Rhodobacter capsulatus SB 1003: one gene and its partner. The protein of the gene in region 2 interacts with the protein of the main gene of each other region in a pairwise test. Links are inferred from orthologs where the notes say so. Each region holds a gene or a part of one and is shown on either strand. Other genes may lie near its edges.

What was found.
Region 1: the proteins of RCAP_RS14835 (region 2) and RCAP_RS12555 interact in binary tests that used the Escherichia coli proteins (3 or more experiments, as listed by UniProt). The link is inferred for Rhodobacter capsulatus SB 1003 from one-to-one orthologs.

Annotation. Positions count from the first base shown.
Region 1 is NC_014034.1:2,714,057-2,729,552, reverse strand. Bases 4,492-7,385 are described here. They hold RCAP_RS12555 (sulfate/molybdate ABC transporter ATP-binding protein), read left to right. Parts: upstream 4,492-5,525; coding sequence 5,526-6,245; downstream 6,246-7,385. Other genes in these bases: RCAP_RS12550 (hypothetical protein), read right to left, coding at 6,625-7,323; cysW (sulfate ABC transporter permease subunit CysW), read left to right, coding at 4,654-5,517; cysT (sulfate ABC transporter permease subunit CysT), read left to right, coding at 4,492-4,661. In the rest of the region: RCAP_RS12580 (putative bifunctional diguanylate cyclase/phosphodiesterase), read left to right, coding at 1-1,052; trpB (tryptophan synthase subunit beta), read left to right, coding at 1,157-2,365; cysK (cysteine synthase A), read left to right, coding at 2,654-3,628; more of cysT, read left to right, coding at 3,825-4,491; light-harvesting complex assembly protein PucC, read right to left, coding at 7,386-8,774; RCAP_RS12540 (light-harvesting protein), read right to left, coding at 8,871-9,053; RCAP_RS12535 (light-harvesting protein), read right to left, coding at 9,074-9,223; RCAP_RS12530 (NAD(P)-dependent oxidoreductase), read left to right, coding at 10,058-11,389; NAD-dependent dihydropyrimidine dehydrogenase subunit PreA, read left to right, coding at 11,391-12,692; RCAP_RS12520 (helix-turn-helix domain-containing protein), read right to left, coding at 12,966-13,250; RCAP_RS12515 (Zn-dependent hydrolase), read left to right, coding at 13,553-14,803; hydA (dihydropyrimidinase), read left to right, coding at 14,882-15,496. UniProt on the Escherichia coli protein: Part of the ABC transporter complex CysAWTP involved in sulfate/thiosulfate import. Responsible for energy coupling to the transport system.
Region 2 is NC_014034.1:3,184,560-3,200,147, forward strand. What follows is about bases 4,069-7,054. They hold RCAP_RS14835 (glutamate-5-semialdehyde dehydrogenase), read right to left. Parts: upstream 6,202-7,054; coding sequence 4,936-6,201; downstream 4,069-4,935. Other genes in these bases: RCAP_RS14825 (DUF3553 domain-containing protein), read right to left, coding at 4,069-4,182; RCAP_RS14830 (histidine phosphotransferase family protein), read left to right, coding at 4,223-4,855; RCAP_RS19410 (leucine-rich repeat domain-containing protein), read left to right, coding at 6,448-7,054. Outside these bases: ilvD (dihydroxy-acid dehydratase), read left to right, coding at 1-883; RCAP_RS14800 (exopolysaccharide biosynthesis protein), read right to left, coding at 944-1,627; RCAP_RS14805 (DUF4169 family protein), read left to right, coding at 1,867-2,055; RCAP_RS14810 (ribbon-helix-helix domain-containing protein), read left to right, coding at 2,052-2,270; RCAP_RS14815 (lysophospholipid acyltransferase family protein), read right to left, coding at 2,255-3,085; RCAP_RS14820 (GNAT family N-acetyltransferase), read right to left, coding at 3,082-3,861; more of RCAP_RS14825, read right to left, coding at 4,003-4,068; more of RCAP_RS19410, read left to right, coding at 7,055-7,578; RCAP_RS14855 (sugar-binding transcriptional regulator), read right to left, coding at 8,113-9,105; RCAP_RS18685 (putative bifunctional diguanylate cyclase/phosphodiesterase), read right to left, coding at 9,102-11,618; RCAP_RS14865 (FAD:protein FMN transferase), read right to left, coding at 11,715-12,656; RCAP_RS14870 (PepSY domain-containing protein), read right to left, coding at 12,646-14,853; RCAP_RS14875 (DUF2271 domain-containing protein), read right to left, coding at 14,879-15,346; RCAP_RS14880 (hypothetical protein), read right to left, coding at 15,357-15,588. UniProt on the Escherichia coli protein: Catalyzes the NADPH-dependent reduction of L-glutamate 5-phosphate into L-glutamate 5-semialdehyde and phosphate. The product spontaneously undergoes cyclization to form 1-pyrroline-5-carboxylate.

The DNA of each region.
Region 1 (15,496 bases), 470 kb from region 2 along the record:
AATTCGCGGTGATCCTGGCCGAGGTCGGCGCCGCGGCGCAGATCCGCCCGATCGCCGATCGCCTGCTGGCGGCCTTCGAGCCGCCCGCGCATCTGGCCGGGCGGCGGGTGCATCCGGGCGCTTCGATCGGCGCGGTGATCTGCCCCGAGGATGGCGCCGATCCGGTCGAACTGCTGCTCAAGGCCGATCTGGCGCTGAACCGCGCCAAGGAGAGCGGGCGCGGCCAATGCCTGCTGTTCAACGAACAGCTGCGCAAGCGGGTGATCGAGAGCGACCGGATCGAGGCGGGGCTGCGCGAGGCGCTGGAGGGCGAGCAGCTTTACGTGCAGTATCAGCCGAAGATCGCGCTGGGCGACGGCCGTCTGCTGGGGGCGGAGGCGCTGGTGCGCTGGCGCCGCGCCGACGGAGAGGAAATCGCCCCCGACAGTTTCCTGACCATTGCCGCCGAACGCGGTCTTCTGCCGAATCTGTCGCGCCGGATCGCCGAGACCGTGGCCGCCGATCTGCTGGGCTGGCGCGGCGCGGGGCTGGCGCCGGGCAAGATCGCGCTGAACATCCATCCCGACGACATCAAATCGCCCGAGCTGCTGCTTGACACCATCGCCATGTTCGAGGCGGCGGGCATCGACGGCCGCGATCTGCTGCTCGAGATCACCGAGGGATGTTTCGTCGGGCGCGGCACCGACATGACGATCAGCCTGCTCGATTCGCTGGCGGACCGCGGCTACGAGCTGTCGCTCGATGATTTCGGCACCGGCCATGCCTCGCTGGGCGATCTGAAGAAGGTGCCGGTGGCAGAGCTGAAGATCGACCGCAGTTTCATCGCCGGTCTGTGCTTTCGCCGCGCCGATCGCGCCATCGTCGCCGCGATCGCCGAAATCGCCCGCGGCATGGGCATCCGCTCGGTCGCCGAGGGGGTGGAGGATGCCGATCAGCGCGCGATGCTGGTCGATCTGGGCGTCGATGTCGGGCAGGGCTATCTGTGGTCGAGCCCGATGGATGCCGCGGATTTTGCGCGTTTTCTGCTCCGAGACGCCCGCCGCAGCGGTTGAGGGCGGGGGACAGGACCGGAAATCGACTGTGGCGCTTTCGCGCCTTGCCGTTCGCCTCGGATCGGCGTCAAATCCCGCGCGGAAAGACCGTGGGAGGACCGAGGATGACATCCTATCTCAAGACGACACCGGACAAGGACGGCTGGTTTGGCAGCTACGGCGGGGCGATGCTGCCGCCGCCGCTCGAGCCGCATTTCAAGGAGATCCGCGAGGCTTATGCGAAGATCTCGAAATCGGCCGATTTCATCGCCGAGCTGCGGCTGATCCGCAAGCATTTCCAGGGCCGGCCCACGCCCGTTTCCTATCTGAAGAACCTCTCGGCGCTGTGCGGCGGCGCACAGATCTATGCCAAGCGCGAGGATCTCAACCATACCGGCGCGCATAAGCTCAACCATTGCATGGCCGAGGGCCTGCTGGCGAAATTCATGGGCAAGACCAAGCTCATGGCCGAAACCGGGGCGGGGCAGCACGGGGTGGCGCTGGCCACGGCGGCGGCCTATTTCGGCATGGAATGCGAAATCCACATGGGCGAGATCGACATCGCCAAGGAAGCGCCGAACGTCACCCGGATGAAGCTTTTGGGCGCGACGGTGGTGCCGGTCTCCTTTGGCGGGCGCTCGCTGAAGGAGGCGGTGGACAGCTGCTTCCAAAGCTACATCGCCCAGGCCGATACCGCGCTTTTCGCCATCGGCTCGGTCGTCGGCCCGCATCCCTTCCCGCGGATGGTGCGCGATTTCCAGCATGTCATCGGCGTGGAAGCGCGGGAGCAATTCCTTGAAATGACGGGCGAATTGCCCGACATGGTGGCGGCTTGCGTCGGCGGCGGCTCGAATGCGATGGGGATCTTCTCGGGCTTCATCGACGATGCTTCGGTCGGTCTTTACGGGGTCGAGCCGCTCGGCACCTCCTCCAATCTCGGCGATCACGCGGCGACGATTTCCTTTGGCGAGGATGGCGACATCCACGGCTTCCGCACCCTTGTGCTGAAGGACGCCAACGGCGAGCCCGCGCCGGTGCACACCGTCGCCTCGGGGCTGGATTATCCCGGCGTCGGCCCGGAACATGCGCATCTGCACAAGATCGGCCGGGTGCATTACACCACCGCCGATGACAAGGAGGCGCTGAAGGCCTTTTACGCGCTGTCGCGGCACGAGGGGATCATTCCCGCGCTGGAAAGCGCGCATGCCGTGGCCTTTGCGATGCGCGAGGCGGCGGCCAATCCGGGCCGGTCGATCCTGATCAACCTGTCGGGCCGGGGCGACAAGGACATCGACTACGTCACCCAGACCTACGGCTTCGGCACCGATCTGTAACGCCGCCGCGCGCCGGGGCCTGATCCCGGCGCGCCGCCTCCGGGGCGAATCCCGGGCCTGGCCCGGGGCGGGTTTGCGGATTTTATTCTCTGAACGGCGGTCCGGGCCGGTTTTCGGCCCGGATTTCCCCTGTGCCTGTGCTGCGAAACAGAATTTTGTGCTTTTTCCGGCCGGGGCCAAAACACCATTCTCCCAAAGTTAGACCGCTTTCAGGAAGGCGGGTTTTAGCCCCTTTTCAACCGCGGCCGGGCATGCTCGATAGGGGCAGAACCTATCGGGGAGAAGCAGATGACGACGGTTTTCGAAGACAATTCGGCTTCGATCGGTGGCACGCCGCTGGTGAAGCTGGGGCGGCTGGGGCAGGGGCTGGGCGCCACCGTTCTGGCCAAGATCGAGGCGCGCAATCCGGCGGGCTCGGTCAAATGCCGGATCGGCGCGGCGCTGATCTGGGACGCCGAGGAACGCGGTATCCTGACACCCGGCAAGGAAATCGTCGAGCCGACCTCGGGCAATACCGGGATCGCGCTGGCCTTCGTCGCCGCCGCGCGCGGGATTCCGATCACCCTCACCATGCCCGAAACGATGAGCCTGGAACGGCGCAAGCTGCTTCTGGCTTATGGCGCGAAACTGGTGCTGACCGAGGCGGCGAAGGGCATGGCGGGCGCCATCGCCAAGGCCGAGGACATCGCGGCTTCGGACCCGAAATACGTGCTTTTGCAGCAGTTCCGGAACCCGGCCAACCCGGCCATCCACGAACGCACCACCGGCCCCGAGATCGAGGCCGCGACCGGCGGCAAGATCGACATTTTCGTTGCGGGCGTCGGCACCGGCGGCACGATCACCGGCGTCAGCCGCTATTTCAAGAAAGGCTTGGGCAAGGCGATCACCTCGGTCGCGGTCGAGCCTGCGGCCAGCCCGGTGCTGAGCCAGACCCGCGCGGGCGAGCCGGTCAAGCCCGGGCCGCACAAGATCCAGGGCATCGGCGCCGGTTTCGTGCCCGAGGTGCTGGATCTGGATCTTGTCGATGCGATCGAGCAGGTCTCGAACGAGGAGGCGGTGGCGGTGGCGCTGCGGCTGGCGCGCGAGGAAGGCATTCTGGCCGGGATTTCCGGCGGCGCGGCCACGGCGGCGGCGCTGCGGCTGGCGGCGCGGCCCGAAAATGCGGGCAAGACCATCGTGGTGATCCTGCCCGACTCTGGGGAACGCTACCTGTCCTCGGTGCTGTTCGAGGGTGTCTTTGACGGAACCGGCGCCCCGGCCTGATCGGTTTCCCCGCGTCTTTCAAAGGCCCCGCCCCCCGGCGGGGCCTTTTCGTCTGGCGCCCCGGCACGGGGGAGTGGGGGGGGGGAATAAAATTCTATATTCACGACCAAGAATGGCGAGATTTATCCCTTTCAATCTCGACTGACACAGTGGATATTTTGGAAATGACGAAGCTCACGGAAGGAAGGTGTTCGCCATGCCGGGCCTGCTGATCAACCGCTCGCCGATGCCGGGGCTGGGGCTCTCGATGGGGATCACGCTGACGATGCTGTCGCTGGTGGTGCTGGGCCCGATCGGCGCGCTTTTGGCGCAGGGCGCCAGCTACGGGCTGGAGGGCATCTGGGCCACGGTGAACCGCGAGCGGGTCTGGGCGGCGCTGGAGCTGTCGTTCCGGCTGTCGTTCCTTGCGGCCTTGTTCAACCTGGTCTTCGGCGTCGCCCTTGCCTGGGTGCTGGTGCGCTATGATTTCCCCGGCCGCCGTCTGGTCGATGCCGCCGTCGATCTGCCCTTTGCGCTGCCGACCGCCGTCGCGGGCATCGCGCTGACCGCGCTTTATGCGCCGAACGGGGCCTTTGGCGCCCTGGCGAAAGAGTTCGGGCTGAAGATCGCCTATACGCAAGGGGGGATTTTCATCGCGCTGATCTTCGTCGGCCTGCCTTTCGTCACCCGCACCGTGCAGCCGGTGATCGAGGAGATCGACCGCGAGGTCGAAGAGGCCTCGGCGACGCTGGGGGCGACGCGCTTCACCACGCTGCGCCGGGTGATCGCGCCGATGCTGCTGCCCGCCGCGCTGACCGGCTTTGCGCTGTCCTTGGCGCGGGCGGTGGGCGAATATGGTTCGGTCATCTTCATCGCCGGAAACATCCCGCTGAAAACCGAGATCGCCCCGCTTCTGATCGTGATCCAGCTCGAGGAATTCAACTATGACGGCGCCGCCGCCATCGGCATTGCCATGCTGGCGATCAGCTTCGCGATGCTGCTGTCGATCAACCTGATCCAGATCTGGAGCCGCCGGAGGATTGGCGATGTCTGACGCTGCCGAACGCAACTGGCGATCCGCCACCGATGAAACGCCGCTGGTGCGGGGCGTTCTGATCCTGACCGCCGTCGCCGGGATGGCGCTTCTGGTCGCCGCCCCGCTGCTGATCGTCTTTGTCGAGGCGCTGGCCAAGGGCTGGTTTGCCGCGCTCAAAAGCCTGGGCAACCCCGATGCGCTCTCCGCGATCCGGCTGACGCTGACGATTGCCGCGCTGTCGGTGCCGCTCAATGCCGCTTTCGGCATTGCCGCGGCCTGGTTCATCACCCGCTTCGACTTTCGGGGCAAGGCCTTTCTGATCACCCTGATCGACCTGCCGTTTTCGGTGTCCCCGGTCGTGGCGGGGCTGTGCATCGTCTTGATGTTCGGGGCGAATTCCGCGCTTGGCGGCTGGCTCGTCGCGCAGGGCTTCCCGATTGTCTTCGCCCTGCCGGGGATCGTTCTGGCAACGATGTTCGTCACCTTCCCCTTTGTCGCGCGCGAGCTGATCCCGGTGATGATTGAGCAGGGCTGTCAGGAGGAAGAGGCCGCGCTGACGCTGGGCGCCTCTGGCTGGCGGGTCTTCACCACGGTGACGCTGCCGAAGATCCGCTGGGCGCTGCTTTACGGCGTGCTTTTGTGCAACGCCCGCGCGATGGGGGAATTCGGCGCCGTTGCCGTCGTTTCGGGCAAGATCCGCGGCCAGACCGCGACGATGCCGATCACCATCGAGATGCTTTACAACGAATATCTCTCGGTCGCGGCGTTTTCGCTGGCCGGGCTGCTGACCGCGCTCGCGCTGGTCACGCTTCTGGTCAAGACCGTGCTGGAACTGCGTCACGCCGACGAAATCGCCGCCACCCACCGCCATTGAGGGACATGATGGATATCGACATTCAAGAGATCTCGAAGCTCTTCGGCACGACGGCGGCGCTGCATCCGGTGTCGCTCGCCATTCCCTCGGGGGCGCTGGTGGCGCTTCTGGGCCCCTCGGGCTCGGGCAAGACGACGCTTCTGCGGATTCTGGGCGGGCTTGAATTCCCGACCTCGGGGCGGGTGCTGTTTGACGGCCAGGACGCCACCAACCTGCGGGTGCAGGATCGCCGCGCGGGCTTCGTGTTTCAAAGCTATGCTTTGTTCCGGCACATGACGGTGTTTGAAAACATCGCCTACGGGCTGCGCGCCCGGCCGCGGGCCGAGCGGCCGCCGAAGCTGGAAATCGCCCGGCGGGTGGCGCGGCTTCTGGAGCTGATCCAGCTGCCCGACATCGGATCGCGCTATCCCAGCCAGCTTTCGGGCGGGCAACGGCAGCGGGTGGCGCTGGCGCGGGCGCTGGCGATCGAGCCGCGGATGCTGCTTCTGGACGAGCCCTTCGGCGCGCTGGATGCCAAGGTCCGCAAGGAGCTGCGCCAGGGGCTGCGCGACATTCACGACGCCACCGGCCTGACCACGGTCTTCGTGACCCATGATCAGGAAGAGGCGATGGAGCTGGCCGACATGGTGGTGGTGATGTCGATGGGCCGGATCGAGCAGATCGGCCGCCCGAACGACATCCGCGCCCGCCCGGCCAGCAGTTTCGTGCGCGATTTCATCACCGCTTGACCTCGGTCTGGCCAAGGCCATCGCCTTGGCCCGGCGGATCATTGGTCCGATGACCCCCGAGGGCCCAAAGGCCCTCGGGCAGCGCCCGCCCCGCCCCCGGCGGGCGCTTCTCGCCCGCCGGGACGGGCGCCGCCCTTTGTTGTGCTTGATGGATGCGGTCCCGTGTCGACCGGCTTGCGACGGGCGGGAAAACGCGATGCGTTTTCTTCTCCGCCCGAGGCCAAGGCAGCAGGGCAGGGCAGGGGGGGCCAAGACGGGGGGCCAAGACGGGGGGCCGAAATAAAAGGCGCCCGCCTGTTCGGACCTTCCGGGGAAGGGCGGACAGACGGGCGCAAACCCGAGGAGTGCAGGGGCGGTCAGTGCCGCCCCTTGTCAGTGATCAGCGACGCTGAATGGTCGCCAGGCCGAAGGTGTTCGAGAAGGGCAGGAAGTCGCCCGGGATCACGTTCGATTGACGCGGCGTGTCTTTCAGGAGCGGAGCCTTCCAGAACTTCGCCGATTGCGGCGGAGCGTCGGCCGGGATCAGCTTGACCTTCGGCGCGGTGGTTTTCACCAAGGGCGTCGGCCAGAAGTCTTGCGACATGAACTTGGTGCCTTCGTAGACGTTCTTCTTGCGCGGGGTGTCGAGCAGAAGTTTCCAGCCAAAGCGCTCCGAGAAGGCGCCGGGCTTTTCGTCGGCCTTGACGGGTTGCGGCAGGAAGATGTGCCGGTGGTCTTTCATGATGTTGTCAGTCATTTCAGATGCGTCCTCACAGGTGAACTCTTCGGTTGCGTTCTCGACCGCGACCACCGCTGCGCGAGCAGTGATGGCGCGCACGAGTTTCGCCGCGCCGAGCGGCTTGTAGTTGACTTTCGCCACGAGCGCGGCAGCGCCGCCGGCGACACGTTCGGCATAGCCCGCAGCCGCGCTGGGATGCACGCCGGCGGACTTGAGGGCTTCGGCCAAGGCAGCGCCCTTCTTGCCGTCGGCGACGACGACCTTCAGAGCGCGTTTCGGAATACCTTCACTTTTCAGTTGTCTTGCGATGTCGCAAGCCGTTTCTTCATCGGCATAAAGCCGTGTGATCACCGTCGTCATGCGTCCTCCTCGGGTTCAAGGGCATTCTTCAGTCACGTCCTGGTGTCCCGCCGGGCTCCGGATCATCGGCCTCCCCGCCGCACAAGCGGAACCGCGAAGGCGATGGCCACGATCAAAATCACCGCCTCGATGGCGAACACCGTATTATAAGGCCCCGCCACACCGGACCCGAAAGTCCCCGGCAGGGCAACCAAACCGTCACGAACCACCCCGGCAAGCGCGACCCCCACGCCCGCGGCCGTCGCCTGCACCGCCCCCCATGCGCCCAGCGCCAGCCCGATCCGATCGGCGGGCGCGGTCCGCATCGTCGCCGTCAGCGTCGCATGGCCGAAAAGACCGATGCCAAGCCCGACAGCAAAGGTGCCCACAAGGAACAACCAGATACCACCCTGGCTGATCAGCGAGGACAGAATGATGGCGACAAACCCGGGAACCCCGATCAGTGCACCCAGCACCGCCAGCGGCATCGGCCTTGCCCCGTTCCCCAGCACACGGGACGCAGTGCCGAACCCGGCAAGCGTCCCCAGCGCAAAGAGCGCGGTCAGTTTCGTCGTCTCCCCGACCGTCAGGTGCAGCGCCTGACCGCCATAGGGTTCCAAAAGCACATCGGCCATACCGAAGCCGAACGTTCCCAGCGCGATCACGGTCAGCAGCGCCAGCATCCCCGGACGGCCCATCAGCAGGCCGAAGGCCTCCTGGAAGGTCGGGTGCTGGGCGGTCTCCATCTGCCGGGCACGTTCCCGGCTGACGGCTTCCTGCTTCCACATCGCAGCCATGTTCAACACGACACTCATCAACGCCGTGCCCTGGATCACCTGGATCAGGCGCCCGGGCGTGTAGTCCGCCAGCAACGCCCCGTAGGTGAGCGCGCTGATCACCATGCCGAAGAGCAGCATCACATACATGAGGCCGACAACCTTCGGTTGGTCTTCTTCCGCGACGAGGTCGGTTGCCAGCGCCAGACCCGCGGTCTGGACGATATGCACCCCGGCCCCCACGAGGAGGAAGGCAAGAGCAGCCGCGCTCATTCCGATCCAGCGCGGCGCATCCACGGATTCCCCGAAGCCCGACAGCACCAGAAGCGCGAAGGGCATGATGGCGAAACCGCCGAATTGATAGATCGTTCCCTTCCAGATCCAGGGCGCGCGACGCAGCCCCAGAGCCGACTTGTGCGTGTCGGACTTGAAGCCGATCAGCGTGCGGAAGGGCGCGAACAGCATCGGCATCGCCAGCATCACGGAGACGAGCGAGGCCGGAACCGCCAACTCGACGATCATCACCCGGTTGAGGGTGCCCGCGAGCAGGGTCAAGGTCATCCCGACGGTGATCTGAAAGAGCGACAGTCGCAGCAACCGCGAGAGCGGAACCTCTTCACTGGCCACGTCGGCGAATGGCAAGTACTTCGGAGCGTGCCGCGCCAGGTTCTTCAGAGCAAAAGCACGGTAGCCCATAGTCCAGCCGCCCGTCGGAGAGAGAAAGTGCGAGGGGCTCAGCCCCGGAGGGAATGGGCCCACCGACGGGTGCCGGTGGGCCCAAAGGTCAGCAGATTACTGAGCCGGCGCAACAGCGACGACGGTCGCCATCGGGTTGCCGTTCCAGTAGTTCGCGAACCAGGTCGTGTTGGTCAGCAGGCCGGCGTGCACGATCAGAGCGGCGACCGCAACGGCGCCGAGGATCAGCGGGATACCGGTCGAGGGCTTGACGACGGTCCAGATTTTGGCGTTGTTCATTGTATTTCTCCTCTACCCGATTACCCGAGCCACGGCGTGGCGATGGCCGAGAGGATGTGCGCAACAAGCGCCATCGCCCCGAACACACGGGTGCCATCGATCAGGTAGCTGTGGATTTCTTCAGCTTCTTTCAGCGACAGGCCGCTCGGCCCAGCTTTATCGTCAGTCATTGTCCCGAATCCTCCAAAACTGGGATCATTGGGAACGTTGATGAAGCTCTCTCGGTTAAGTTCGAGCCCCGTCTCAGCGCCCCCCCGCTGCCGGACCGTCTGTGATCCGACCTCGTGAGACGCACTATGGGAGCCCAAGTGTCGGCGATCAAGTGTAAAGTCGGGCTTACACTGCGGCAAATTCGGCCACCCCCGGGGGCGCAAAATCCCAGTGAAAACAGGTGTTCCAGACGCATCTTTGGGCGATTCCGGGGCCGGTGGCGCGGGCGGCGCGGCGCCTGCGGCGGGGGGTGCGACAGGGCGCAAGAGCCATGCTGCAAAGGGGGTTTGCGCCTTGCGGCCCCCGCGCGGCGGGCGGCTTGCGGCGTGACCAGAACCGGGCTTCGGGTCAAACTGTCATGCGGGATGTACATTAAACTGCGTTAGCCTGTCGCAGATCGGGCGATGGCGGCGGCGCGCGCGCCCGGACGGCCTGTCGCAGGCAACCGGAATTTTCAGGTCGAATTGTCGCGCCGAATTTATCCGCCGGAAGCACTTGAAACCGCTCTGACGGCTTCCCACTTCGCTTCGTTGACGTGATTGTCGCAGGCCCGGGCGTGATTCTGGGCCCGAGCCGCGCCGAATCCCTGCCGAATCCCTGCCGAATCCGTGGTCATCGCCGCCGTTTTGCGCCCTCGTCCCGAATCTCTTTCCGCAATTTCCCCTGCGTCAGCCCATTCCTTGGGCAGATGCCCGGCCATGAAGCGCCAATCCCTGCGCCTCAGTATTTTACCTATTGATAAAATTTCGGATCGTGGCAGCCTTTGCGGCAATAACAAAGCCAGGGAGGTCACAGTGACCACAAGCCAGTTTCGACCCGGGGTGCACCCCGGGCGTCTTCCGCCCGAGGGGTATTGCACGGCCTTTGCCGATGTGGCGCCGCCTTTGACGGCGCATCAGGCGCAGGTGGCCGCCGCGCGCTGCTATTTCTGCGCCGAGGCGCCCTGCACCACGGCCTGCCCGTCCGACATCGACGTGCCGCTGTTCATCCGGCAGATCCTGACCGGCACGCCGGAGGCCGCGGCAAGGACGATCCTGTCGCAGAATATCATGGGCGGCATGTGCGCCCGGGTCTGCCCGACCGAAACCCTGTGCGAGGGCGCCTGCGTGCGCGAGGCCGCCGAGGGCATGCCGGTCGAGATCGGCGCGCTGCAGCGCTTTGCCACCGACCGGCTGCAGGCCGCGGGCGTGCATCCCTTCACGCGCGCGCCGCGCACGGAAAAGTCTGTCGCCGTGGTGGGGGCGGGGCCTGCGGGTCTGGCCTGCGCGCATCGGCTGGCGATGCTGGGCCATGAGGTCACCGTTTATGACGCGCGGCTGAAACCGGGCGGGCTGAATGAATATGGCATTGCCGCCTACAAGGCGCCGGGCGGCTTTGCGGCCAGGGAAGTGGCCTGGCTTTTGCAGATCGGCGGCATCGCGGTGCTGGAAAACTGGAAACTCGGCCGCAACGGTTCGGTGGCGGATCTGCTGGCCGAGCATGACGCGGTGTTTCTGGGCATGGGGCTGGCGGGCGTGAATGCGCTGACCATTCCCGGCGCCGAACATGCCACCCCCGCGACCGAGTTCATCGCGCATCTGCGTCAGGCCGGGGATCTGGCGACGGTGCCGGTGGGGCGGCGCGTCGTGGTGATCGGCGGCGGCATGACCGCGGTCGATGCGGCGGTGCAGGCGAAACTTCTGGGCGCGGAGACGGCCAGCATCGTCTATCGCCGTTCGCAAGCCGAGATGCCCGCCTCGGCGCATGAACAGGAGCATGCGCAAAAGAACGGCGTGCGGATCGTGCCGAATGCGGCGCCCGTGGCGATCCGCAAGGACGATCAGGGCTATGAGGTCGAATTCGCCCGCACCGAGACCCAGGGCGGCAAGCTGGTGCAGCTGGACGACACCTTGCGCATCAAGGCCGACCAGATCTTCACCGCGATCGGCCAGACGCTTGGGCCGGTGCCCGAGGGGCTGACGATCACCGGCGGCAAGATCGAGATCGACGCGCAGGGGCGCACCGGGATGGCGCATGTCTGGGCGGGCGGCGATTGCGCCACAGGCGGCGAAGATCTGACGGTGACCGCCGTCGCGCAGGGCCGCGATGCGGCCGAAGACATCCACGCTTTTCTGATGGGGGCCTGAGATGGCGAACCTGACTTCGACATTCCTTGGCATCAAATCCCCGAACCCGTTCTGGCTGGCCTCGGCGCCGCCCACCGACAAGGAGGTGAACGTCCGCCGCGCCTTTGAGGCCGGTTGGGGCGGTGTGGTCTGGAAGACGCTCGGCCTTGACGGCCCGCCGGTGGTGAACGTCTCGGGCCCGCGCTATGGCGCGATTCACGGGCCCGATGGCACGCTTTTGGGGCTCAACAACATCGAGCTGATCACCGACCGGCCTTTGGAGGTGAACCTGCGCGAGATCAAATCGGTCAAGCGCGATTACCCGGACCGCGCCTTGGTCGTGTCGCTGATGGTGCCCTGCGACGAGGACAGCTGGAAATCGATCCTGGCCCGGGTCGAGGAAACCGAGGCCGACGGGGTGGAGCTGAACTTCGGCTGCCCGCATGGCATGGCCGAACGCGGCATGGGCGCGGCGGTGGGGCAGGTGCCCGACTATGTGGAGATGGTGACGCGCTGGGTGAAGCAACATTCGCGCATGCCCTGCATCGTGAAGCTGACGCCCAACATCTCGGACATCCGCAAACCGGCCGAGGCGGCGAAACGCGGCGGCGCGGATGCGGTCAGCCTGATCAACACGATCAATTCGATCACCTCGGTCGATCTGGATCTGTTCGCGCCGCAGCCGACGATTGACGGCTTTGGCACCCATGGCGGCTATTGCGGTCCGGCGGTGAAACCCATCGCACTGAACATGGTGGCGGAAATCGCCCGCAACCCGGCCACGCGCGGTCTGCCGATTTCCGGCATCGGCGGCGTCACCACCTGGCGCGATGCGGCCGAGTTCATGGCGCTTGGGGCGCATAACGTGCAGGTCTGCACCGCGGTGATGACCTATGGGTTCAAGATCGTCGAGGAGATGATCTCGGGCCTGTCGGACTACATGGACCGCAAGGGCCTGACCGAGACGCGCGAGATCGTCGGCCGCGCCGTGCCGAAGGTGACCGACTGGCAATATCTGAACCTGAACTACACCACCAAGGCCAGCATTGCGCAGGACGATTGCATCAAATGCGGCCGCTGCCACATCGTCTGCGAGGACACGTCGCATCAGGCGATCGCGATGGCGGCGGATCGCACGGTGACGGTGAAAGAGGAGGAATGTGTCGCCTGCAATCTCTGTGTCGAGGTCTGCCCGACGAAGTGCATCACCATGCGGGAGCTCTCCGAGGGCGAGCTGGACCTGCGCACGGCCAAGCCGGTCGGCGACTATCTGAACTGGACCGGGCATCCGAACAACCCGATGGCGACCACCAGCGGGAAATGACAGCCGGGGCTTTCCGGTCGCAACCGGGAAGCCCACCCCGATTGGCCGAGGCCATCGCCGAGGCCTTGCGAAACAGTGGTCCCATGACCCCCGAGTGCCCCAAGGCACTCGGGCAGCGCCCGCCCCGCCCATGGCGGGCGCTTCTCGCCCGCCGGGGCAGGGCGCTGCCCTCTGTTCATGCTTGCGGATGCGGTCATGCCGCCGCCGTCGTGCCAACGGGCGGGGAAAAGCGATGCTTTTCCTGGCCCGCCCGACCCTTTCGGGGCAATTTTCTTACGACGCCAGCGCCTGTTTCACCGCTTCGGGGGCCGTTTCGATCACCCGCAAGAGCACCGCGGCCGGGCCGCTGATCGCGCGCTGGCCCTGTTCCCATTTGCGATAGCCCGACAGGCTCATGCCCATCATCGGCGCCATCTGCGCCTGGGTCAGCCCCATCTTGCGCCGCAAATCGACCGGGTTGATGCGTTCCTGAGGGATCGGGTCGAAAGCCGCGCCGCCCTCGTAAAAGGCCGCGCTGCGCTCAAGCGCCTGCCAAAGGCCGCTCTCCATCTCTTCCATGCCTGCCTCGTCCTTGACTGCTCTCGTTGCCGCCGCGGGATTTCCCCTGTCAGCCGCCCCCCGGGGCCTTTGGCACCTTCTTGGGTGGTCAAAGGCTAGCCGCATCGGGCCCGTCGATCAAGCCGCCGCTTGGTCCCGCCCAAAATTCGGGCAATGGCCTGTGTCTTGCGCGCCAAGCGCCGCATCCGCCCCCCATTCCCCATTGACCGGGGCGGGGAAGCGTGGCCTCTTTCCTCTGACCAATCGGTCAGAAAATGAGTCGCAAGAGGGCAAAGCCCCGCAGACGACAGGGAGACAGCCAGATGCCATCACCCGGAGAAAACTTCCGTATCAATTCCGCGCGCCTGTGGGACAGCCTCATGCAGATGGCGCAGGTCGGGCCGGGGATCGCGGGGGGCAACAACCGCCAGACCGTGACCGATGCCGATGCCGAGGGCCGCGCGCTGTTCAAAAGCTGGTGCGATGCGGCGGGGCTGACGATGGGCCTTGACCGGATGGGCAACATGTTCATGCGCCGCGAAGGCACCGACCCGCAGGCGCTGCCGGTCTATATCGGCTCGCATCTGGATACCCAGCCGACGGGCGGGAAATACGATGGCGTTCTGGGGGTTCTGGGCGGGCTGGAAGTCATCCGCACGATGAACGACCGCGGCATCCGCACGAAACACCCGGTCGTGGTGACGAACTGGACGAACGAGGAAGGGGCGCGGTTCGCGCCCGCCATGCTGGCCTCGGGCGTCTTTGCGGGTATCCACAGCCTCGATTACGCCTATGCGCGCAAGGATCCGGACGGCAAAAGCTTCGGCGAGGAGCTGGCGCGGATCGGCTGGGTTGGTGACGAAGAGGTCGGCGCGCGCCAGATGCAGGCCTATTTCGAGCTGCATATCGAGCAGGGCCCGATCCTTGAGGCCGAGGCCAAGACCATCGGCGTGGTGACGCATTGCCAGGGCCTGTGGTGGCTGGAATTCACCCTGACCGGGAAAGAGGCGCATACCGGCTCGACGCCCATGGGGATGCGGGTCAATGCGGGCCTGGCCATGGCGCGGATCATGGAGATGGTGCAAGAGGTCGCGATGGCCGCCCAGCCCGATGCGGTGGGCGGCGTGGGGCAGGTGAACTTCAGCCCCAATTCGCGCAACGTCCTGCCCGGGACGGTGATTTTCACGGTGGATATCCGCAGCCCCGATCAGGCGAAGCTCGATGGCATGCGGGCCGAAATCGAGCGCCGCGCGGCCGCGATCTGCGCGGATCTGAAGGTCGGCTGCGCCGTCGAGGCCGTGGGCCATTTCGACCCGGTCACCTTCACGCCCGAACTGGTGGGCCGGGTCCGCGCCGCGGCCGAGAAACTGGGCTATCCGCATCGCAACATCATCTCGGGCGCCGGGCATGACGCCTGCTGGACGGCGAAAGTGGCACCGACGACGATGGTGATGTGCCCCTGTGTCGATGGGCTGTCGCACAACGAGGCCGAGGAGATTTCGCCCGAATGGGCGGCGGCGGGGGCGGATGTGCTTTTGCATGCGGTTCTGGAAACCGCCGTCGTCGTAGACTGACCGCGCGCCGGGGGCGCAGCCCCCGGACCCCCGAGATATTTAGGGCAAGATGAAAGCACGCGCTTGCAGGGAGTGCACATGACCACAGTCATCAGGAACGGAACCATCGTCACCGCCGATCTGACCTACAGGGCCGATGTGGCGATCGAGGGCGGGCAGATCATCGCGATCGGGCAGGGGCTGACGGGCGAGACCGTGCTTGACGCCACCGGCTGCTATGTGATGCCGGGCGGGATCGACCCGCATACGCATCTGGAAATGCCCTTCATGGGCACTTATTCAAGCGATGATTTCGACAGCGGCACCCGCGCGGCGCTGGCGGGCGGCACGACGATGGTGATCGACTTCGCGCTGCCCAATCCGGGGCAGGGGCTGATGGATGCGCTGCAGCAATGGGACAACAAGTCCAAGCGCGCGCATTGCGACTATTCCTTCCACATGGCCGTGACCTGGTGGGGGCAGCAAGTCTTTGACGAGATGCCGAAGGTGGTCGAACGCGGCATCACCTCGTTCAAGCATTTCCTCGCCTACAAGGGCAGCCTGATGGTGAATGACGACGAGCTCTTCGCCAGTTTCAAGCGCTGCGCCGAGATTGGCGCCATTCCGATGGTGCATGCGGAAAACGGCGATATCGTTGCGGAAATGTCGGCGAAACTTCTGGCCGAGGGCAATACGGGCCCCGAGGCGCATGCC
Region 2 (15,588 bases):
ACAGGACGTGCACATGGAAGACGTGCACCGCGCCGGTGGCATCATGGGCATTCTGGGCGAGATGGGCCGCGCCGGGCTGCTGCATCTGGACGCCCGCACCGTGCATTCCGCCTCGATGGGCGAGGCGATCGCGACCTGGGACGTGATGACGGCCAATGATCCCGCCGTCGACAGCTTTTACCGCGCCGCGCCGGGTGGCGTGCGCACGACCGAGGCGTTTTCGACCGGCAACCGCTACAAAGAAGTGGACCGCGACCGGCAAGCGGGGGTGATCCGCTCGGCCGAACATGCGTTTTCCAAGGACGGCGGTCTGGCGGTGCTGTTCGGCAATATCGCGGAAAACGGCTGCATCGTGAAGACGGCGGGGGTGGACGAGTCGATCCTGAAATTCACCGGCACGGCGAAAGTCTTTGAAAGTCAGGACGATGCGGTCTCGGGCATCCTGACCGGCAAGGTCACCGAGGGCGAAGTGGTGGTGATCCGCTTCGAAGGCCCGCGCGGCGGCCCCGGCATGCAGGAGATGCTTTACCCGACCAGCTATCTGAAATCGAAAGGTCTGGGCAAGAAATGCGCCCTGCTGACGGACGGGCGCTTCTCGGGCGGGACCTCGGGGCTCTCGATCGGCCATGTCAGCCCCGAAGCCGAGGAAGGCGGGCTGATCGGTCTGGTCGAGACCGGCGACGTGATCGAGATCGACATTCCGAACCGCAGCATCCATCTGGCCGTGGCCGAAGACGTGCTGGAGGCGCGGCGTGCCGCCAAGGGGCCGCTGCCCTGGACGCCCGCGGCCCCGCGTCCGCGCCATGTCTCGACCGCGCTCCGGGCCTATGCGATGTTTGCCTCGTCGGCGGCCAAGGGCGGCGTGCGCATCCTGCCGAACTGAGCCCGGCCCCCGGACCCGAAAAGGCCCCCGCCGCGGCGGGGGCCTTTTCATGTCGCGCGGTCAGGACCAGGTGTGCAGCACATGCGCGGCGGCGGCGATCATCGCCCAGATCACCCCATGCACCAGCGCCAGCGCGCCCAGCCCCGCCACCACCCCGGCCAGCACCCAAAGCCCGTCGCGCTCGAACAGGCCGATGCCGATCAGCGCCAGCGCAAAGGCGGGCCCGATATTGCCCAAAGGAATCGGCAGCGTCAGGATGATCGCCAGCACCAGCGCCAGAAACCCCAGCCCCTGTTCGGCCCAGCGCGAGGACAGAAAGCTGAGCCGCGGTTGCAGCATCTTCTCGGCGCGCAAGAGCCGCGGCACGACCACCGCTGCCAGCCGGGCGAAATCCGCCCGCGCGATCGAGCGTTTGGCGATGAAGGCGGGAAACCACGGCGGCCCGCCGATCAGCATCTGAAAGGTCAGGAAGATCAGCGGCAGCCCCAGCACGGCCGAAGTTCCGGGCGGCGTCGGCAACACGTTCGGCAGCGAAAAGATCACCAGCAGCGGGCCAAAGGCGCGCACGCTGAGCCGGTCCAGCAGATCCGACAGCGCGATCCGCTCGCGGCCCTGATCCTCGGCCAGTTCCGTCAGCAGATCCGAGAGCCGCTCGGGCCGCGGTTGACGCGCCAGACGCGCGCGCAGTTTCGCGGCAACGGCGCGGGCGCGGGCCCGGGCGGCGGGACCGGACATCCGGCTCATGCCCGCGTTCCCGGGAAACCGCCGGACAGGACAGGGAAGGACATGCCAGATCGAAACGTCATGAGCCGCGAATCACGAGGGACAGGAGTGGATGATCTGCAGATAGGCAGCCCCTTGCCGCGGCGCAAGACCGTTGCGACCATTTGCGCCCGGGGCCCCGGGGCGATGGCGGCAAGCCGCCAAACGCGGGCGGTCACCGCCCGGATTGCACGCGGCGCGGCCCCGTGCGATGCTGCGCCATGGCCGAGATCGTCAATCTGAACCGTTTCCGCAAGCAAGCCGCCCGCACTGAGGCCAAGGCCGCGGCCGATGCCAATGCCGCCAAATTCGGCCGCACCAAGGCGCAGAAACAGCGGGAAGAGGCCGAGGCCGCCAAGGCCCGCGCCGCCCTTGACGCGCATCGGCGCGACCCGGAGCCGGAAAGGTGAGCGAGGCCCCGCGCAAGCATTCGCTGACGCTGGGCGGGCACCGCACCTCGGTCTCGCTCGAGGACGCGTTCTGGACCGGCTTCAAGGAACTGGCCGCCGCCCGCGGGCTTGGCCTGAACGAGGCCGCGCGCGAGATCGACGCCGCCCGCGATCCGGGCACCGGGCTGGCCACGGCGATCCGGCTGGCGGTCCTGCGCCACTACCGCGACCGCTGACCCATCCCCGAACGCACCGCCGCTTCGCAGGCCGCCGCCAGATCCTTGCGCGAGGGGAAATCCGACACATCGAGCGGCGGATGAAACACCACCTCCGCGGCGCCCTGCCGGGCCACCGAGAGCACCTTGGCCAGATGAGTGGCAAAGGGCATGTCCCGCCACCAGCCGTAAAACCGCGGATCCTCGCCCTCGGGCGCGGTGTAATTCACCGTGACCGGCTGGATCTGCATCACCTTGTCGAGCCCGTGGGTGTAAAAGGCGGCAAAGAGCGTCGTCTTGAACGGCAGCACCTGCAGCCCGTCGGTCGAGGTGCCCTCGGGGAAGAACAGCAGATGGTGCCCGTCGCGGATGCGGTCTTCAAGAAGCGCCTGCTGCGCCTTGGCCTCGCGCGGGTCGCGGCGGATGAAGACGGTGCCGGTGGCGCGGGCCAGCCAGCCGATGAAGGGCCAGTCCGCCACCTCGTCCTTGGAGACGAAGTAAAGCCGCTGACAGGCGTTCAGGGTGAAGATGTCAAGCCAGCCGGTGTGATTGGCGACGACGGCGCCGATATGCTGCATGGGGCGGCCGCGGACGGAATAGCGCAGGCCCAGGATGGCGACGCAGATCCGGCAGACGACAGGGGTGATCGCCGGGGTCCAGGGCCGGTGCCCGCCATGCAGCGGCCGCTCGATCAGCCGCACCGCCAGATGCAGGGTCAGCCCCGCCATCAGCACCAGCGCCATCGCCCCGCCGCGCAGCGCCAGACGCCCGCGCCCGGCCAGCGTCGGCGGCCGGTCGGGCGGCGGTTCGTCGCCCATCCAGATCGGTCGTGTCATCCGCGTCCCTCCACCCGTCGCGTGTAGAACTCCCGGTGCTTCTCCGACATCGCCTGCGTATCCATCAGCAGCATGACATCGGTGGTGTTGAAGGGCCGGTCGACAAAGGCGCCCTCGCCGACGAACCCGCCCAGCCGCAGATAGGCCTTGATCAGATTGGGCATCGCATCGAGCGCGGCGCGGCGGTCCAGCGCCTCTTTCGCCACCAGATCCATGCGTTGAAACTGCCGCGCGCGCGGGCGCAGCCCCTCGGGCGCCAGATGGTGGTGGTGCAGCCAGGCCAGCGGCTGCTGCAGCGCCGCGACATCGGTGCCGTGAAACGAAGCGACGCCGAACAGGATCTCGATCTCATGCGCCAGCACGTAATCAGCGAGCGCATTCCACAGCATCAGCATCGCCGCGCCGCCGCGGTGATCGGGATGCACGCAGGACCGCCCCAGTTCCAGAAGCCGCCGCCCCGAGGCGCGCAGCGGCGTCAGATCATATTCCGCATCGCAGTAAAACCGCCCGATCTCGGCCGCCCGGTCCGAGCGCAACAGCCGGTACGCCGCCACCACCCGGTCCAGATCCTCTTCGGGTTTCGTCGCGTCGATCAGCACGAGATGGTCGTAAAGCGGGTCGAATTCATCGGCTTCCAGCCGGTTTTCGTGATCGATCAGCGGCCCCGCCCCGCCCAGCTCCTCGACGAAAACGGCATAACGCAGCCGCTGCGAGGCCCTGATCTCCTGTGCGTCCCGCGCCAATCTGATTTCATAAGAAAGCGGTGCTGCCGCCATGCTCAAAGCCTTCCGTCTTCGTTCATCTCTAGGCGCCCGCGCGCAAGGCTGCAATGATGCGGACCGCAGGACCCGCGCAGCGAAAGGGGTCAGGGCCGCGATGCGGGGCTGTTAACCATTTTTAAAGCTGTTAACCTTTTATCAACCTTGGTCGGGAATAACGAGGGAAAGCTGCACCCGTCGCCCGTCGATCACCTGTTTGCCGGCATGTTCGAAATTGACCGTCACCCTGTCGCCGACGCGCGACTGCACCTGTCCCAGCCCCCAATCGGGGGCCTGGGGGTTTTTCACCAGCATCCCCGGTTCCAGAAACGCGTTCATCCTGCCCTCGCTTCGGCGACCCCCGAAAGGGAGATCCACCATGACCCATGAAGCCTTCGTCCCTGCCCCGCCGCCCGAGACCGCGCCTTCCGAGGCCGATCTTGTCGCTCTTGTCGGGTCGCGACTCTGCCACGACCTTATCAGCCCTTTGGGGGCGATCGGCAACGGGGTGGAGTTGCTGAACATGTCCGGGCTGGCCGACAGCCCCGAGGTGCAGCTGATTTCGCAAAGCGTCGCCGCGGCCAATGCGCGGATCAAGTTCTTCCGCATCGCCTTTGGCCAGGCCTCGGTCGATCAGCGCATCGGCACCCCGGAAATCCTTGGCGTGCTTGAAGAAATCTCGCGCGGGGGGCGGGTGAAATACCATTGGCTCGGCGCGGGCGACCAGTCGCGCCGGGTGGTGAAGCTGATCTTCCTCGGGCTCTTGTGCCTTGAACCGGCGTTGCCCTGGGGTGGCGAAGTCGTGATCACCGAGGAAGACGGCGAATGGCGTCTTGTCGCGCAAGCCAAGCGCACCAAGCCCGATCCCGAGCTTTGGGCGCGGCTCTCTGGCAGCCTGGTCACGGTCAGCCCGGCGCAGGTGCAGTTCCTGCTGTTGCCGCGCGAGGCCGGGCATCAGGGGCGGCGCGTCGTCTGGGACGTGGCCGAGACAAGCGCCGAGATCCGGTTCTGAGCCTGAGGCGGGCCCCGCGCGGGGCCCTGCCTTACGCGCGGCCCGGCTTACGAACGGCGCGGCTTACGGCGCGGCCCGGCTTACGCACGGATCGTGCCGTCGCCGCGCACCAGATATTTGAACGAGGTCAGCTGCTCGGCCCCCACCGGGCCGCGCGCATGCAGCTTGCCCGTGGCGATGCCGATTTCCGCCCCCATGCCGAATTCGCCGCCATCGGCAAACTGCGTCGAGGCGTTGCGCATCAGGATGGCGCTGTCGAGCCGTTCAAAGAACCGTGCCGCGGTGGCGTCGTTTTCCGTCAGGATCGATTCGGTGTGGCTTGAACCGTAGCGGCGGATATGGGCAATGGCGCCATCGACGCCGTCCACAAGCTTCGCCGCGCAGATCATGTCGAGGAATTCACGGCCGAAATCCTCCTCCGCCGCCGGTTTGGTGCCCGGGATATGCGCCAGATCGGCCGAAACCCGCATCTCGACGCCCTTCGCGATCAGGTCTTCGATCAGCACCGCGCCGTGTTTTGCGTAAAACGCCCGGTCGATCAGCAGGCATTCCATCGCACCGCAAATGCCCGTCCGGCGGGTTTTCGCATTCACCACCACACGGCGGGCTTTCTCCAGATCGGCATCGGCATCGGCGTAGATGTGACAGATGCCCTCCAGATGCGCGAAAACCGGCACCCGGGCCTCGGCCTGCACCAGACCCACGAGCCCCTTGCCGCCGCGCGGCACGATCACGTCGATATGGGCCACGGCGCGCAGCATCGCCGCCACCGCCGCCCGGTCACGGGTGGGGACCAGCTGGATCGCCGCTTCGGGCAGATCGGCGGCCTTCAGCCCGGCAACCATGCAGGCGTGAATCGCCCGGCTGGAATGGAAGCTTTCCGAGCCGCCGCGCAAGATCACCGCATTGCCCGCCTTGAGGCACAGCGCACCGGCATCGGCCGTCACGTTGGGCCGCGATTCGTAGATGACGCCGATCACGCCCAGGGGTGTGCGGACGCGCTGGATGTGCAGCCCCGTCGGCCGGTCCCATTCCGCGATCACCTCGCCCACCGGATCGTGCTGTTCGGCGACGGCGCGCAGCCCCTCGACGATGCCGCGCAGGCGGGTTTCATCCAGCCTCAGCCGGTCCAGCATCGCGGGGGACAGGCCCTTGTCGCGGCCAAAGATCATGTCTTCGGCATTGGCGGCCAGGATCTCGTCCTGACGCGCGGCGACGGCCTCGGCGGCGGCGATCAGCGCGGCCCGCTTGCGCGGCGCCGGGGCAAAGGCCAGCTCGGCCGCCGCGGTCCGGGCCGCCTGGCCCATGGTGTCGATCAGGGTTTTCGCATCCAGCTCGTCGCGCATCAGACATCCTCCGTTCGGCGCGTGATACGCCACGAAGCGGGAAGCGTCCAGAGGGAGGGGAAAGTGGCGCGGTTGACGGGGCTCGAACCCGCGACCCCCGGCGTGACAGGCCGGTACTCTAACCAACTGAGCTACAACCGCGCGATGGGCGTTCACTACCGGCTGCGGCCGAGGGCGTCAAGCGGGAAAGCGCAGTTGTTTGACGGGGGCGGTCGGGTAAGCTGGGTGGAGTGTGAGGGGTGCGAGATGACCGAGGCAGAGAAGGCCTATCAGGCCGCACTGGAAGAAATCGAGCGGGTGAAGCGGGAGGGGAGGAAGTACATTAGCCTAACCAACAAGCATTTTCGCGAACTTGACCGGCTTCCCCCGGAACTTTCGCAGCTTTCTGGACTATCAAGTATAGACATAAGAAGCACAGCCATCGCGGACATTGCCCCCGTTGCAGAGCTTTACAAGCTACAAGGGCTCGATCTCAGCAACACTGCAGTGACCGACCTATCCCCGCTGGCCAAATTACTTCAATTGTCAGACGTTATATTGCGCGGCACTGCAGTTTCCGATTTGAGGCCATTAAGCAAGTTGGAGCAACTCGGAACAAGGGGGTTGCCCGGCCTTGCTTTCACTAAAACTCTCGCAACTGAGTGCGACGCTGAGTTGGCGAAGCTATCGAAGATAGAAGACGTCGAAACGCGTTCACTTGCAACCCTCGCCTATCTGAACACCCTGCCGCCGTGGCCCGAGCCCTATCTGCCCAAAGCCCGCCCCGACGGCAAACCGCCCGAGTGGATCGGACTGAGGGACGGGGACCGCCCGCCTTTGTCTCCGTCTCCGATTCCCGGTCGCGGCCTTGTGCCCCCGGCGGGGCTGCGCAGATTGACGCTTTCGGATGCGCGGGCGCTTCTGGAAACCGGCCATCCGATCCTGCGGGACCGCTGTCAGCGCGTCGTGGCGGATATTGACGAGGCGCTGGCCTTGCAGGCGATCCGCATTCCGAACGATCCCGATCAGCTTGCCGCCCATGAAGCCCTGTCGCGGACGCTTGTGCTTTGCAAGGCGGCCCTGATGGGCATTCACGATGCGATCCCCGAAGACCTCTCCGATCAGCCGATCGACGATGTGGCGGCGGGGCGGCTGCGGGCGGCCTTTGATGCGGCGCTTGAAAGCCTGAAAGAGGCCGCGCGCTACATCGACCGCAAGGATCACACGCCCACTTATGGCGGATTGCTGCGGCTGGGCGCGGCAACCGGGGTGGCCTCGATCATGGCGATGGCTCCGGGGGTGACGCTCGCCGTCGCTCTCCCCACGGTCTATGCCTGCCTTTATGGGCCGGAGGCGGCGAAGGCCTTGAAAGAGTTCGGCAAGCTGGGTGGCTCCTGACGGCAAACCGAAAGAAGGCCGCATCCCGGGCGGAAGCGGAAAGGCACCGCCTTTCCCCGCCCGTCGCGACCAAGCTGCGGCAAGACCGTTTCCACCCGCGTGACAGAGGCCAGCGCCCAGCCCCGGCGGGCGAGAAGCGCCCGCCAGTGGCGCGGGGCGGGCGCTGGCCGAGGGCCTTTGGGGCCCTCGGCGGTCTTGGGGCAAATGTCGCGCAGGGCCAAGGCGATGGCCTTGGCCATATGTGATGAGTGCTCAAGAAACCTGACCCTCAGCGATCCGCCCGAACCGGGGTCGGACAGGCCAAGGCGAAAAAACAAAAGCCCCCGCTGTCGCGAGGGCTTTTTGAAAGTGGCGCGGTTGACGGGGCTCGAACCCGCGACCCCCGGCGTGACAGGCCGGTACTCTAACCAACTGAGCTACAACCGCGCATTTCTCCCGGGCCGTAACCGCGGGCGTGGGAGGCTTCTACGCATCCACGCCCCCCCCGTCAAGCGGTGAAACGCGAAAATTTCACCGCAGCAGCGCTGCAAATTTTCACCGCAGCAGCGCGGCAAATTCCGCCTGCTCCTCTTCGTCGAGTAAAGCCACCGCCGTGCGGCTGTCGGTCACCAGATCCTGCAGCAGATGCCCCGCCAGCGCCGCATGCAGCGCCACGACCTTGTCCGTCCCGCCCGCCAGACCGATCACCCGGCGACGCAGGAAATCGGGCGCGGCGGGCGCCAGGGTGCGGGCGGCCAGGGCACTGGGCAATTCGCGGCCCTCTGCGTCGAAGAATCGGCCCAGAATCTCGCAGGCGGCGCCCAGACCGACGATTTCGGCCAGATCCTCGGTGCCGATCATGCCGAACTGATGCAGCTGGTTTTCCGGCGCCCCGCGCCCGATGCCCACCACCCAGACCTCGGCCTGCAGCGCCATCTCGGCGACCCGGCGCAGCATCGGCTGACGCAGCAGATCCGCCGCTTCCTCGGGCGTGCTTGCGTAAAGCGCCGTCGGCAGGGGAAAGGCCTGCGCCCCCAGCCGCTGCGCGATCTGGTGCATCACCGCATGCGGATAGGCGGCATGGCCGAAGGTCAGCTCGCCCAGAAGCGAGACGAAGCGCAGCTGCCCGATCCGCATCTCGGGCAGCTGCGCGACCATGGCGGCGATGGTGCGCCCATGCGACAGCCCGATGATGCCCGGCGCCGAGCGCGCCTGCAGCACCCGCACCAGATGCCGCGCGGCGGCGGCGGCGATCATCGGGACCGGGTCGGTCTGATCGGGCGGCATCAGCGCGATGCAGACGGTGCCCAGCCCGAAGCGGTCGCGCAGACGGCGGGCAAGACGGCGGATCAGCCGCGCCCCCTCGGCGGCATCCGGCACCGGCACGGCCACGCTTGGCCGCTGCTCCAGCAGCGCCTGCACCCGGTCGGGCGGCAGACCAAGCCGCCAGCCGATTTCCGTGACCGAGAGGCCGCCGATGTCATGCAGCCAGCGCGCCCGCGATTCGGGCGTGTCGGGATGAGGGAGCCTGTGCGGCGGGGCTGTCATGCGCCTGATCCTCCGATACCGGCCAGAGCGACGGCGCGCGGCCGCGGCTCTTCGGCCAGATAGCGCGCCTCGAAACTGCGCAAGCCCAGCGGCCGCCCCAGCAGGAAGCCCTGCATCGCCGGACAGCCCTCCTCCTTCAGGATGCTGAACTGCGCCTCGGTCTCGACGCCCTCGGCGATCGCGCGCAGGCCAAGCGCCCCCGCCATCGCCAGGATCGCCCGCATCAGCGCCCGGGCGCGGCCGGGCTCGGGCCCTTCAAGGCCGCGCACGAAGGAGCGGTCGATCTTGATCTCCGCCACCGGCAGGCTTTGCAGCACCCCCAGCGCCGATTGCCCGGTGCCGAAATCGTCGATCGCGATCTTGTAGCCGACGTCGCGCAGCCGTTCCAGATTGCGCCGCTGCCGCAGCCCCGGCGCGGCCAGCCCGGTCTCGGTCAGCTCCACCGTCACCTGTTCGGGGTCCAGCCCGACGCGCAACAGCCGCTCGGCCAGATCGGCATGGCCCGGCTCGTCCAGCGTCGTCGCATTGATGTTCACCGCCAGCGGCAGCCGGATCCCCCGCGCGGCCCAATCAGCCATCATCGTCCCGGCCAGCCGCATCACCTCGAGGTCGATCGCCGAGACCAGACCGTCCACCTCGGCCACCGGAATGAACTCCGCGGGCGAGATCGGCCCCAGCTCGGCATCGGTCAGCCGCAAGAGCGCCTCGGCGCCGATCAGCCGGATCCCCTCGCGCACGTCGAATTTCGGCTGCAGATGCAGCTCGAAGCTGCTCTCCTCCAGCGCCCGGTGCAAGGCCTGCGCCACCGCCGTGCGGCGTTCGAACTGCGCCCCGATCTCGGGCGAGAACAGCGTCACCGTGTTGCGGCCGCGCGCCTTCGACTGGTGCATCGCCATGTCGGCCGCGCGCAAAAGCGCCTCGGCGCAGCCGCCCGGCCCCGCGTGCAGCGCCACCCCGATCGAGACGGTCAGGAAACATTGCCGCCGCTGCAGCCGCATCGGCCGGGCAAAGGCGCGCACGATGTCCCAGCTGCGCGATTCGGCGGCCAGGGCATCCGCCCCGGGCAGCAGGACGACGAATTCGTCCTCGTTCGTGCGCGCCAGCAGCGCCCCCTCGGGCAGGCCCTGTTCCAGCCGCTTCGCCGCCGATTTGATCAGCTGATCCGCGGTTTCGTGGCCCAAAGTGTCGTTGATCAGCCGGTGATTGTCGAAATCGATGCACAGAACCGCGATCCCGCCGCCCTCGGCCTCCAGACAGGTCAGCCTTTCGCCCAGACGCCGCATCATCAGATAGCGGTCGGGCAGGCCGGTCATCAGATCATGGGTGGCGATGAAGCGGGCATTGTCGATCGATTGTTCCAGTTGCTGGCCCAGATCGTGCAGGGTGGTGATGTCCGAGAGCGACAGCAAAAGCCGCCCGTCGCCGGGATCGCCCGGCAACACCACCAGATCGACCTGCAACAGCCGCAGCCGCCCGGCGCGGCGCAGCCGGATCAGCACCGGGCCGCTGTGCTCCGGATCCTCCATCGCGGCGCACAGATCCGCCCGCCCCTCTTCGATCGGCAGCAGGTCGAACATGGCGCGTCCACAGACCGCGCCCGTGCCGCAGCCCATCAGCGCACAGGCCTCGGGATTGGCCAGCACGATCCGGTCCTGCGCATCCAGCACGATCTTGCCGCTGGGCAGCGCATCCAGGATCGTCGTCAGCCGGTCGCGTTCGCGCGCCAGCGCGCCCTCCAGCGTCGAGACCGCGGTCATGTCCAGATCGCAGCCCATCAAAAGGCTGATCTCGCCCGCGGGGTCCCAGCGCACGGCGCGGCAAAAGGACAGGAAGGTGACCCAATGCCCCAGCCGATGCCGCGAACGCGACAGATGTTGCACCAGCGCGCCGCGGCGCAGGCGGGCGCGCGTCTCGGCGGACTCGAACCCCGCGACATCCTCGGGGTGGCTCATCCGCGCCCAGTCGTCGTGGGTGAGCGGCTCCAGATCCTCGGCGCCGTAGCCGAGCCGGTCCTTCCACGAGGCCGAGACGTTCAACGCGCCGCTGCGCAGATCGACATTCCACGACGAGGTGGGGGTGATGCCGGCGTTTTCCAGCGTGCTGCGCGCCACCTGCAGCGCGGCATCCAGACGAAAAAGCCGCCCCGAGGCCGCAGAGGACGCGCCGGGCGCGGCAGGCTCGGCCGGTTCGAGACAGGTCAGGATGAAATCCTCGCCCCCCGGCCCCCAGCGCAGGCGCAACAGGATCCCCCGCGCCGAAGACATCTCGGGCAGGTCCAGCCCCAGCCGCACCGGATCGGTGTCACAGCGCAGGAAACGGCCCAGATCGGCGCGGTCGTCGGGGTGGAAAAGCTGCGCGAAGACGGCCAGATCAAGGGTCAGATCCCCAAAGGCAGAGCCCAGAACGATCCGCGGTCCGGCTGCGGTGGTCCGCAGGCGCCAGGACAGCTCGCCGACACAAGCGGACGCCAGAGCGTCGGTTGCCGGATCGAAACGGGGGTTGCGAACGGCCAATCTTGTCTCCGGGTTCTTCCTTTCGTGCGAAAGCCTACCATGGTTTCGCGCATGGGGCGAGTGCAATCACTCAACCCAGACATGTCCCGCCACGCGTCAGACGGCCCCCGGCACCGGGGTGCGGCGGTCGGCCGCGGTCAGGCAGATCAGCTCGGCGCCAAGGCGCGCCGCCAGCGCCCGGCCCCGGCTTTCGCCCAGCACCATGCAGGCGCTGGCCAGGGCATCGGCGCGGATGCAGCTTTCGGCCAGCACCGTGGCCGAGGCCGGACCGCCGATCAGCGGCGCCCCGCGCGCGGGGTCCATCGTATGCGCCAGATGGCGGTCGCCGACCCGGACCCAATGCCGGTAATCGCCCGAGGTGGCGATGGCGAGATCGGTCAGTTCGAACATCGCATGGATGGCGCGATGGCCGAAATCGGGGCGTTCAAGCGCCACCGCCCAGCCGCGGTCGTTTCCGTCCCGGTCTTTCGGAGGTTTTCCAATGGCGCGCAGCTCGCCATCAATCGCGGCCAGCGCGCAGGTGATCCCCGCCGCGCGGGCCGCCGCGATCAGCCGGTCAACCCCGTAACCCTTGGCGATGCCGCACAGATCGAGGCTCATTTCGGCGTGCTTGCGGGCGCGGCCCCGCGCGGGGTCCAGCTCCAGCACCTCGAAACTGGGGCGGCGCGGCTTTGCCATCGCGGCGCGGATCGCGGCTTCGTCGGCGGGCACCGGGCCGAAGCCCCAGGCGCGGACGGCATCGCCCATCGCGATCTCGAAGGCGCCGCCGCTTTCCCGACCGATGACCAGCGCTTCGACCAGCACCTCCATCAGCTCGGGCGGCAGATCCCGCCATTCCCCCAGCGGCGCCGCGTTGAAGCGCATCAAGTCGCTGTCGGGCTTCCAGGTCGACATCTGCGCGTCGATCCGGTCCACCTCGGCCTGACAGGCGGCGCGCAGCGGGGCCGGGTCGAAGCCCGGCTCCGGATGCAGCGTCAGCGCCCAGCGCGTGCCCATCGTCGCCCCGTTCAGCACCAGACGGGCGTTCTTAATAGACATCTTCGGCATAGCGTCCCTCGGCTTTCAAGCTGGCGGGCGTCTGCCCGATGGGAACCAGGATCTCGGCCAGCGCGTCGCGGACCGCGGCGGCCATGTCGCGCCCGCCGCAGACCATGATCTGCGCCCCCGCCCCGATCAGCCGCGCCAGTTCGGGCGCGTCGGCGCGCAGCGCGTCCTGCACATAGGTCTTCGGCCCGTGGCGGGAAAAGGCGGTGGTCAGGCGCGACAGCTGTCCCGCGGCCTGCCAGTCGCGCAGTTCGGCCTCGTAAAGCAGGTCGCTTTGAGGCGCGCGGGCGCCGAAATACAGGTGCATCGGCCGGTGGCGACGGTTGGCGCGCAGGAAGCCCGCCAGCGGCCCGACGCCGGTGCCCGCGCCGATCAGGATCACCGGCTTGCGGCCCTTTTGCGGCCGGAACGCGGGGTTGCGGCGGACAAAGCCCGCGACCGTCGCGCCGGGGGTCAGATCGGTCAGCTGCCCCGAACAGAGCCCGCCCGGATGACGGCGCACGCAGATTTCCAAAAACCCGTCCCGCGCCGAGGAGGCGAGCGAATAAAACCGCGGCAGGTCCGAGCCCTTGGGGAGGATGCCGATCAGATCGCCCGCTTCGAAACGCGCAAACCCCTGCCCGGTCAGCCGTTGCCAGAGCGTCGCTTGCGGCACCTCAAAGCGCAGGATCGAGGTCGGCGCCTGCACCTCGGCGCCATGATCGCGCCGCGAGATCAGGGTCAGCGCGGTGGTCTTCGGCCGTTCGGGCAGATGCGTCAGATCAAGCGGCAGACCAAGGACGGCGCCCAGATCGCGGCTCCAGCGGGCGAAATCCTGCGCCGATTGCCGGTCGACGGTGGCCATCGGCATCAGGCTTTCCCAGCCGATCGCGGCAGCCGCGGCGCGCAGGCTTTCGGCAAAGCCGCAGAACTGCGGAAAGGTGCGATCGCCAAAGCCGAGGATTGCCAAGGGCGCGGCGGGGGCGGATGTCAGCGCGGCGATGCGGTCCAGGACAGCTTTGGCGGCGGTCGGGGCCTCGCCTTCGCCATAGGTGGCGGCCAGGATCAGGAACCGGCGGGCCCGGGCGTAACGGGCGGGGTCGAAGGAGGCGAGCGGCGCGGTGTGCACCTTTTGCCCGGCGGCAGTCAGGCCATCGTGAAGCGTGCGGGCAAAGCCCCAGGTCGTGCCGCCCTCGGACGCGACAAGCACCACGGTTTCGGCCAGTTGGGCCCGGGCATTGCGGCGGATGCGCCGGTTGGACCGCAGACCGGCCCACCAGTGCTGCGCCCCGGTCAAGGCCAGCGCCGGCACCGACAGGGACATCAGCCCGAGCAGCAGACCCAGCGCCGAGGCCCCCTGCCCCGTGTGCAGCATCACCATGATTTCCGTGGCTTTTTCGAAAAAGCCGGGGGTGGCCGAGGACAGCATCGCCCCGGTGCCCGGATCGATCAGCGCCGCGCCGCCCTCTGTCACCAGCTTGAACGTGTCGGTCGGATCGTCGGGCGAGGGCAGCGAAAGTTCCCGCAGCGCCGCGGCGGGGGTGTTCGCCAGCGCCGGGATCTGGTCATAGGGAAGCCGCGGCAGGGTCGCCGTCGCCAGCGCAGGCGCCGGTTCCGCCGCACCATCGGGCAAAAGCGAGAACATCGAGGCGGTCATCCACAGCGCGGTGAGGGACGACAGGATCAGCCCGCCCACGGCAAAGCGGGCCAGCTCCACATGCAGCCGCCCGGCAAAGGGGCCACGCGTGCGGCCAAACCAGCGGCTCCAGCCGCCCATCCGCCGCGCCACGAGCCAGGCCCCCGAAATCGCCAGCGCCAGCATCAGCGCCGCCCCCGCCGCCGCGACCAGCCGCCCGGTGTCCCCGGCGAACAATTCGCGGTGCAGATCGGTCAGGAACCGCGATCCGGGCAGCGGATCGGGGCTGCCCAGATCGGCGCCGGTCGCGGGGTCGATCACCGCCGCGCCGGGCCTGCCGCCCTCGAACCACCAGGCCACCACGCGCCCCGAAGGCGCGCGGCGGATCTGTTCGAGACCGGGATGGGCCGAGGCCACCCGTGCCGCCAGATCGGCGACCGTCAGCGTGCTTTCCGCCTGCGGCACGGCAAGCCGTTCCAGCGCCGGGTAAAGCGACAGCGCGGATCCGGAAAGCGCCAGCACAAGAACAAGAAGCGCCGCCAGAAGGCCGGGCCAACGGTGCAGGAATCGCAGCACGGGAATGCCTCCTTTTTTCAGGGGTTTACTTGGAAACGGTCAGGCTCTGGACGAAGTATTTCCCCGCCACCGGTTTGCCCAGATTGTCCGAGGTGAGCGGGATCGTGACGTCATCGGGCACGTCCGACATCTTCTCGACCGAACTGTCGACATGCAGGACATAGCCCTGATCGAACAGCGTATCGGCCAGATCGAGGGTGATCGTCAGCTCACGCCCCGCGCCGACCGAGGCCCCGGTGATGCCATCGACCTGCGCGGTATTGCCGCCGGTCGCCGCATACCAGCCGCCGAGGTGGCTGTAATATTTCGCCTTGCCGCCCGCCATCCAGAGGCTGCCGACATAGCCGCCCGTCGCATCGGTGACGTAATAGGCCAGATAGGCGCCGTCGCCGCCGTAAGCGCTCATCTGCGTGGTGAAGGTGACCGGGGTGGCGAGCGCCATCCCCGGAACAAGCGCGGTCGTGACCGCAAGCGCGGTGTGAAGCGGTTTCATCGCGGTCTCCTCAGTTCGTTTGCACTTGCGGTTTCGAGCCCGGCGCGAAAAGCCCGTTCGAGGGCGGGGCAACGGTGCCCGCCGCCGCCGGGGCCGCGCCGCAGCCGGTCGCACCGGGCGGGCAGTTGCGGCGGCCGTGATCGTCGTCGTCGTCATCATCGTCGTGATGGCCGTGGTGGCCGTGATGGCCGAACCAGCCGAAGAAGCCGTCGTCATCATCGTCATCATCGTGGTCATTGTCG